DNA from 3 places in the Salipaludibacillus sp. CF4.18 genome. Region 3 is predicted to be linked to each of the others. Evidence: riboswitches for the same ligand, from Rfam matches in the RefSeq annotation. Region 3 holds a riboswitch; each other region holds the start of a gene.
The links. Region 3 has a riboswitch for cyclic di-GMP ahead of ACHABW_RS07985 (sensor domain-containing phosphodiesterase). Riboswitches for the same ligand answer to the same signal wherever they lie in the genome.
Positions count from the first base shown of each region.

Region 1: linked by a shared signal. The riboswitch ahead of ACHABW_RS02800 (PAS domain S-box protein) and the one ahead of ACHABW_RS07985 (sensor domain-containing phosphodiesterase) in region 3 are both predicted to bind cyclic di-GMP.
Region 2: linked by a shared signal. The riboswitch ahead of ACHABW_RS23955 (putative bifunctional diguanylate cyclase/phosphodiesterase) and the one ahead of ACHABW_RS07985 (sensor domain-containing phosphodiesterase) in region 3 are both predicted to bind cyclic di-GMP.

Region 1 is NZ_JBIMEV010000002.1:177,729-180,945, reverse strand. Features, by position in the region: gene ACHABW_RS02800 (PAS domain S-box protein) at 1-1,464, opposite strand, end outside; cyclic di-GMP riboswitch class I at 1,675-1,759, opposite strand; gene ACHABW_RS02795 (transposase) at 1,915-2,082, opposite strand; gene ACHABW_RS02790 (hypothetical protein) at 2,619-3,002, shown strand.
Region 2 is NZ_JBIMEV010000079.1:7,629-10,845, forward strand. Features, by position in the region: gene ACHABW_RS23950 (ZinT/AdcA family metal-binding protein) at 81-878, shown strand; cyclic di-GMP riboswitch class I at 1,439-1,521, shown strand; gene ACHABW_RS23955 (putative bifunctional diguanylate cyclase/phosphodiesterase) at 1,618-3,217, shown strand, end outside.
Region 3 is NZ_JBIMEV010000009.1:1,861-5,077, forward strand. Features, by position in the region: gene ACHABW_RS07985 (sensor domain-containing phosphodiesterase) at 1-1,298, opposite strand, end outside; cyclic di-GMP riboswitch class I at 1,369-1,451, opposite strand; gene ACHABW_RS07990 (hypothetical protein) at 1,692-2,405, opposite strand; gene ACHABW_RS07995 (hypothetical protein) at 2,421-3,074, opposite strand.

The DNA of each region.
Region 1 (3,217 bases), on a different contig from region 3:
CGCCTTTTTCCGAGCAGTTATATCAATTAGCGTTTCATTTATCGCAGGTTCATTTTGAAAAAAAGTTTTAGAACTATGTGCTTCCATATGAATAATTGTCTGATCTTTTTTTATAAGCCTATATTGATAAGGTTCGCTCGAAAGGCTGCCTTGAAGACGTTTATTTATCTTTTTGGCTACCAGTAACCGATCTTCAGGATAAACTATATCTAAGACATTCATACCTATGATTTCTTCTACTCTATAACCTATCATTTCAACTGCTTTACGATTTACATATGTGATCATTTTGTCTTGAATAGTATAAATGCCCACCAAAGAATCTTCTGCCAAATGACGGTATTTCGATTCAGCTTCTGTTAACGCCTCTTGTGTATTTTTAAGTTCAGTGATATCTTTGAGAATTCCATACACCCCAACGATTTGTTTATTTATAATAATGGGTACGCTAGTCATATTAAGTTCTATACGTTCCCCTTTTTTACTATAAATAGCCGTTTCAAAGATTTTTGGTTCGCCTTTTTTTGTTAAATCAAAGTGTTGATTTGTCTTTTCTAATTGATCTCGAACGATATAAGAAACGAAAGATTGATGCAGTAATTCTTCTTCTGAATAACCATAAAGGTTTACTGTTTTATTCACACTTAAAAGTTTTCCTTCTAGATCAAAAGTTAATACTATATCAGGGTTGTGGTAGTATAGGGACTGATAATACTGTTCATTGGTTTGTAACTTTAATGATTGAGCGGTCATCTTCTCTACAATGCGAGACCCAAATAATACTAAAAGTAGTATTATCAATGTTGCAATTCCAACACCAATTGCCAACATCGTACTATCTATCATAAAAGTATGTGTATTATCGTTGATATTGTGTTCTGAAATTGGCATAGCAGAAGCTGGCATAGCCAAATAATGAATCACAGATACCGCAAAGCCCATTAGAACCCCACACATTAATTTTTTATGAAAAGGAATGATGTTTTTTTGTTTTATTGAACTTATCTTACGCAATGAGATGTAAATTCCAATCACCCCAACTGAAATAGCGCCCCAATTGTAGCTCAATGCCACATTTTCATGCAGAGCTCCCATCCCTATATAGTGCATGGTACTAAGACTCATACTTAACAATATACTGCTAGGTATGACATTATTTTTTATAATGAAAATTTTTAATGAAATATAGGACCCTAAAATAGCAATAACTAAGGACGCCCACACATACAATGAGTCTAAATTATGTTGATTAATAGGTTCATGGGCAAGCATTCCTGTAAAATGCATACACCAAACTCCTATCCCTAAAGACAAGGCACTCATAAGTAACCATTTATCAAGGAAATGTCCAGTGTCGTGAACCCTTCGTAAACAAAGATCAAATGCCGAATAAGATGCAATAATAGCAATCATGATTGAAAAAATCACAAGAATTACATTATATTGACCTATCATGAGTTCCATATTCCCGACCTCCAGTAGAATAAATTTGCAAATTGCAACCTTGTGGGCTTGGTTCCGAACAAGATTTTTAAATGAATATGGGCTTAGCTCACTTTGGATTGAAGAATGCTTCGAATCACCGTGTTTCAGTTGGACAAATAGTCATAAGCTTCATATCTCACTTTTCTTGGTACAAATAAAGAACACACCCGAATAGGTGTGTCCTCCTCAAACGGCACCTGGCTGGCATGACCTTATGGTTTTAGCCCCTCTAGTTTTGCGTGCCCCCATTTCTAAATGTTTGCCTTTAATATTTTTCATAAAACTAAAGACTTGATACAAAAGGCCTCATAATAATATTAATTATATCATAATATGACAATTTTTAGAATACAATAAAGATATATGGATCTTATTTAAAAGAGTATGACCTATATAGTCCTATGACATTAGATTCAGAAGTGACAAATTCTACCACATACACATTTTCTGACAGACGTGATACTCGTGTTCGTAGCCAACCGATGCCAGAGCTCGATACGAATGATAGACATCACTGCTTATGATAGAGCCTGGTAAGATACGTTTCTCTGCAAAATCTATCAGGGTTTTCCCTTTGATATTCGGTACAACTTCCATTTTTACATAAAGAGGATGTCCTTGTGCCTACTAGCACTTTGGTCTTTTCTGTGCTCGACCACGTTCCCCCTTCAGAAAGGATACCAAAGAAAGCGTCGTCCAGTTCTACAATACCAGCTAGTGTATAATCTGCATCTCGTTTTCTCATCGCTTGCCGAATTTTGTGAAGCATGTGACTTAAATTTCTTCAGAGAGCTTATGTGCCGATATGCCATTCTTGTCATGAGCCATCAAATAGTTGGTCAGAAACCACTTGGTTAAGTCCGTTCGAGTCTTCTCCATGACGGTTCCTACCGTCACCGTCGATTGATAGCGGCATGACTTGCATTCAAAAAGACGATGCTTACGGGTCTTGGTCTCAAAATAATCATCATAACCACATTTTTCACAACAAAATCCATCCGACCACTTCTAATGAGAAGAGGTGGTTATGACAAGCTTCTTCCGTAGAAAACTGTTTATGAAATGAAATTAAACATATTTTTGATATTAATGTTATGGTTAAATGGTAGGAATTTTAAAAGGAGAGGATAATTTTGAACAGAAACAATACTGTACGTTTAGAAATATTGACCAATAATGACAAGCTTTTTCAAAGATTTGAACATGCATTTCTTTCGATTGCAAAAAAATATATAGAATGTACTCCTATTGATGTATCTAATATAAACTTCGAAAAGACAAAAAATCATATTATCGTATTGTACGATTATAATAGTTTGGAATTAAAATATGCTTTTGAATGTGAAGAAGGCTCTGTACAACAAAAAGCTTCGCTTCCTAACGGTGAAATAGTAGATTCTTACATGGAGTTCTGGATAAAATGGGTAGTGGAAGGCTTTTTTTTAGACGAATTAGAAGTTGAATCAAAACACACTGAAATAACCTTTAGTAACAAGGATGTCATGAAAACGATTTAAAGATTAAAATGATTATGTCATTAGCTCAGAATAATTAAATATAGTGTTAATAGGGATAAATACTCGCAAAGTTAGTTTAATAATAAAATATACCTCCCTTATTAAAGGAAACTTTCCATTAACGTCATAACAGAAACTACACCTTTACTACAATAAAAGTTTTTCATATTCAGTAGGTTTTAGTCTTCATCTTTTTTAAAAACCTTCTTTATTCC
Region 2 (3,217 bases), on a different contig from region 3:
GCTTGACGCTAACTGGGAATCTATGTATAATCGTAAAGCGCAATGATTTCGATTTAAAATCAAAAGAAGGAGTGTTTATTATGAATTCATCTATCAAAATGTTAAGTATTTTCACAATCACCGCTTTTTTAGCAGCAGGATGCGGGTCTTCCAATTCTGCGGAAGAAGCATCCGCCGACGAAGAAAAAAATAACGGCTCCTCCTCTGAGACAGTTGAAACTACCGAAACGGAGGAAGAGACAAATTCGAACAGCCATAATCATGAAAATAATCACGATCATGACGATGATAACAACCACAATCATGAGAACAATCACGATCACGATCATGATGAGGAAACGGAACAAATTTACAACGGGTATTTTGAAGATGAGCAGGTGGAAGATCGCTCCCTCTCTGATTTGGAAGGGGATTGGCAATCTGTCTACCTCTACTTACTGGATGGTGAACTGAATGACGTTTTCTCGCATAAAGCCGAGCAAGATGAGGATATGACTGAGGAGGAATATAAAGAATATTATGAGGTCGGTTATGAAACAAATGTCGACCGGATTGTTTTCGAGGATGACACGGTTACCTTTCATGAAGATGGAGAGGCATATTCCAGTGAGTATTCGTATGATGGGTATGAAATTCTTACGTACGATGCAGGAAATAGAGGCGTTAGGTTCATCTTTGAACGGATGGACGAATCTGAGTATATGCCGCAGTATATTCAATTCAGTGATCATATTATTTCCCCTACAAAATCGGACCACTATCACCTGTATTGGGGAGACAACCGCGAAGAACTGCTAGAAGAAGTTACCAACTGGCCGACTTATTACCCATCAGACATGGATGGCCACGAGATTGCGCACGAGATGATTGCTCATTAAATCTTTCCATTATTAGTCATTGCTATATAATAGAAGGATCTTACTAGAACTTTAGTGAAAGTGCTTAAGAGGTAATTCAGCTCGGAAGGATTGATACGGACCAATCCTAGTTATAGTGATGCAGCATCGTGAAATCATTGATCAGTTTCGCCGTGAAAGCTAACGATTTATTATAAAGAAGACACTACGGGTTTTTCTTACAAGAATTATAAAATCATTGGTTTTTAGAGATTGTTGTTTTACTTTGAACGGAGAGGCTTGAATCCGCTCTAAGCGGACCTTTAAAAACAACAAATCGCTATAGAATACAGAAAAACTGCTCCAGAATTATGGGGCAGTTTTTTCTATGAAACTAATTATTTGATATTTTTATGCTGTCACTACTTTATCTTCCTCATCGAGAGGTTCCATGCGATTAACGGAAATACTGGATAGTAAGCCGAGTATGTAATTCTTTAGATATATAATATATGTTTAATTTGAAACTTTGAATAGTTAAATATAACTAGTCTACTAAGAGTTTGTATGGTAAAATATAACTGTGTATATTTAAATATATTTCTTTGAACCGGCAAACTCATTGAAAAGTGAGGACGCAAAGCTACAGGCCTAAGGAGATCACTATGGTTGCTGGGTTCCCAAAGGAATAACGAACGAAGTTATTTCCATAAGGGAGTAGCTTTTTTGTATACATGTTTACATACTAACTAATACATTTGAGAGAATGTGAGGAACTATTATGATGACTAAAAAACAGTCAGGCGCTCTGCTTATTACCATTATCATCACATTATTTTACGTGTGGAATTATCTATTTAAAGAAAACGAATGGATGGGTGCACTTGGAGCGAGTTCTATTCCATTTATTGGAGGAACCTTGAGTTTAATCTGGCTTTATCAGGCATATCGTAAGAATAGAACGACGCAAAGATATTTCTGGCTGTTGTTAATTTTTGGTGTCTTTCTAAACATTTCAGGAAATTTGATCTGGACTTTAGGCATAATTACCATAGGGGACACTACTTATCCTGATATTTCATGGTTACTCTGGCTCTTAGCGTATATATTCTATTTAGCAGCATTAATTTATAAAACGAAGATAATTAATGGCTTTGGTGCAAATAACCCGTATTTATTTAATATCACTGTTTTTATGTTGATTGCTTCTGTAATCAGTATTCATTATTTCATTGAACCACTCATCGTTATTCAAAGTAATTCCTTTTTGATGACAATCATTAATATTGGTTTTCAAATATCTAACTTAAGTATTGCGTTTGTTGTAATGTATCTCTATTACCTTGCTCGACATAGTATTGAAAAAAAGCTGATTCAAATTATAATTATTGCATTTTCCGTGAGACTTATTGCTGACACAGGTTATACATTTATATCCATTCATGGGACTTATGAGATAGGAGGTTTTATCGAACCATTATGGGTATTTGCTGTCATGTTGATGGGGTTTGCCAGCTTTTTTGAGCAGGAACACGCGTATAATAATATACAAACAAAAAGTTATGTAAAAGAGAAAGAGCCTATTTTTCCATATATAAGTGCGGTAATTCTCATTGTACTAGTTGCCCAAAGCTACCAATGGGAGCTTAATGCTTTAAGTATTGGTATAAGTATAATTTTCTTTATGATTATTATTCGGCACCTCTCGATTATTAAGAAAAATAAGAATCTGATGAGTGAATACAGAAATTTAGCGTTTCATGATTCATTAACCGGTCTGAATAATCGGACAAGTTTTCATCACGATTTAGGACTTCAGATGGGAAACGCAAAACAAATTGACAGCACAGTTGCTTTGTTATTGATTGATTTAGATCAATTTAAACTTGTAAATGACACGCTTGGCCATCAAATAGGCGATCAACTGTTAAAATTAGCTTCGGTACGGTTACAATGTTCAACAGGTAATGATGCAGAGATTTACAGAATAGGTGGAGATGAATTTGTTATCATTCTATCAGATGCTACAGAGGAAAATTGTATTAAAGTAGCTAGAAAAATATTAAAAGAGTTTTCAAAATCTTTTAGTGTTGCTGGTCATGAAATGACAGTTACAGCAAGTATTGGAATAAGTTTATATCCGGAGCATGGGGAAGATCGGGAATCGTTACTTAAAAATGCAGATGCCGCCATGTACTTGGCAAAGGGAAATGGAAGGAATAAATTCCGTTTTTACAATTCGAAATTGAATGAGATAATGGTACGAAAGATGAAAATTGATAGTGAATTAAGAAAAGCAATGGAAAATAACGAATTCCATCTTGTGTATCAACCTAAAATTAATCTACAATCAAGAGAAATTATTGGTATGGAAGCGCTCT
Region 3 (3,217 bases):
CTCACATCTTCACAAGCTCTTCGTAAAACCCATTCTCCAATTGGATTGATTAACCCTGTTTCTTCTGCTATGTTAATAAAGTCATTTGGAGGTATTGTCCCCAAAGTTTGATGCTCCCACCTAATAAGAGCTTCCAAGCCAATAATTTCATTATTAATTAAATCAACCTGTGGCTGATAATATAAGACAAATTCATTCAATTTAACCGCCTGGCGAAGTTCATTTTTTATAATTAGTTGTTTAGATAGATCCGTGTTAATAGAAGGCTTATAAAATACAATTGAGCTTTCTCCTTTGCTTTTGGCCCTTTTCATAGCAATCTCAGCATTTTTCACCAATGAATCAACATACACACCATCATCAGGGTAACAACTTATACCGATACTGAGTGTGACCAGAAATTCGTGGTTTTCTGCTTTAAATGGACTAGTTAAGCTATCCAATGCTTTGTCAATAAACGTATGTATGTCTCTTTGTGTTTGAAAAGGAATGACACAAATGAATTTATCGCTATTCCAACGACCTATAGTACAATTTTCACCTAAACAGTGAGATATTCTTTTGGCTATATCTTTCAATACAAAATCTCCGAATTCATAGCCTCCGATACTGTTAATGACACTAAAACGATCAACATCTAAGAACACAACAGCTAAACAAGATTGCTTTTCCATAGATTGATACAATAAATCTTTTAAGTTGCTTTTAAGTTGAGTGGAATTAGGTAACCCCGTCACAGGATCTACATGACTGATTTCTTCTATCTCGGGGCTTTTATAATCAATAACAATCCCGGCCAAACGAACGAAGGGCTCAAGCCTTTTCATATCCATTGAATCTGGACTTCTCCTAGCTGAAAAGTAAATGGCAAATGTCCCCACCATTTTCTTATTTGGCGTGAAGATGGGAAGCGACCAACATGCTTTAAGTCCACTTTCTAAAGCTACTATTTTATAGTTCTCCCATAAAGGACTAGTTTTTATGCTCGAAACAATGACAGTTTCTTTCCGAAAGGCAGCAGTCCCACAAGAGCCTTCTTTTGGTCCCACTTGAATAGTTTCAATAAACTTTATGTACTTCTTTGGAAGATTTGGTCCAACACCGTGGTTTAGCACACCTTGTTTCCTGTTTAAAAGAAGGATAGAGCCTATCGAACCAGATATCTGTTCTTCTAACATAATCACCAATTCTTCAAGTATAGGGGAAATCCGGATGTTGTTGGCAAGCATTTCTAAGATTCGATTTTGACCAGTAAAGATAATTTCTTTTTGCCATTTTTGCCTTGTACTCTTTCTCATGGGCACCATCCCCTCTTCCATATTTAAACAAAAAAGCACACCCCGAATGACACAGGATGTGTTGTCCTGAAACGGTAACTGGCTGACTTTGCTTTTGCTTTAGCCCCTATAGCTTTGCGTCACTATGTTTCCATAGCTTTGCTATTATCATTTCAATATGTGCAATAATTTTATTCCAAAAGTATTGTTTTGTATAATATAACATAAAAACTGACATAAACAAACAAAATATGACATAAGGTTTTGCTTTATAAAATTATATGTAACTACTCCACCGCAATCTGTCCTAAATTTGCGATGAGAATAGCATGAGGGATAATACTGCCAGTAAGTTTCATAATCAAGCTACATTAATGAATATGATTTACTTTCGATTATGCGTAAACTTCACTTTTAACTAAATAGATTTTGCTCCTCTAGAGTCTCGAACACCATACCGACTTGATCTTTGACAGATATTTGAGAACCTTCAACGTCTGCAAAATCTCCTTCCAAGAAACTTGTAAGCGTTTCTTTGATATCAGCTGTTCTTTCATCGGACCTACTCATGATATATAAGACGTGAGCTAATTTTTTCTGATTTACTAATCCAATATTTTTCTTTATGTTAAAACGAGACAATCTGCCGAGGAGGTACAATTCTCTCCCACATTCTTCTATTAAGAATGCGCCCTTTTCTGATTTGGGTAAAAACTCAAATACCCCATTTAGAATTAATTCATTATTTTGTCCACCTTGGTTAGTAGATTCCCTGAGCTTTGCCATTGCCTGGTCTACCTTTCCAGCTAATATTAGACGAATCGTATCATTACCTATTCTCTTAGATAATATTTTTTGAGAACGACTAAGAGAGACTTCTATTGCGTTCTTAGTCGTATTGAACTCGACAGCTGCATTATCCTTATCGAATTTTGTTTTTAGAAGAAATCGTAGTTTTTCCTTTGCATTTTTCTGCTTAAGCCAGCTTAATGAATTAACGTAAGTGACAATCTCCATTAATGCATTGAATTTTTGATGTTCTAAGGCTCTTGCCTCTTCATCAACCACGATTTTTAAGTTTTCTTGAGTTTCATGAACTGCTTTCTCTAGCTCCATTAAAATTTTCATTATTAAAGGCACCTCCTATCGGTTTTTATTGAAACTGTCTAAATCTATTTTGATTGCTACAAATAGTTCGTCAAAGTTAAATTCTCTATCAGCAAATAGATTTGCCGCTTGTTTTGTATATGAAAAGCATGGATCATCAAAAACTCTAAAACTTTCAATAAAATTGAGTTTAAGACTATCGCGCTTGCCATAGCTCGAGTTAGTTTTATCCCTTACATTGATGATTCTTTCAAATTTCTGGTCCGAAGTTAATTCAGCATCACCACATTCTGAAATAGACTCATTATACAAGTCCATTAGAAACGCTCTCTTAATATTACGAAAGCCAGACCTCGTTCTAAACAACTCTATTATGCGTTTTACTTCATCTGCAGAAGTGCTATTGCTAATATTGTCAAAGATATCCTCGCCTATTTTTGATAACATTTCCTTTTTAAATCGATGTTTAGACGTTCGATATGCTGAATCGCTCATTTGGCTTTTTGGCTTTCTAGTACGATTCAAAAACCAATCTTTATCAGATATCTTCACGTATAAAAGTATTTCTTCCATTCCATTCAATCTTTGCAGCCATAGATCTTTATCTTCTTCACTATAATTCTCCTTTTTCTCTCCATACTTTGAAAAGACTCGTGTAAACGCTGCTTCTAGTATTTCCTCTAAATCCATGATAATCATTCCTTTCTATTTTTTGACTACACTGTTGCGTTTCTTTGAGTAAAGTCTTATGAGAACACCAAAAACAAACATTATGAACTACCTTCAACACATACTTAGGGATTATTACAACAAGTACTTAGGATTATAATTAC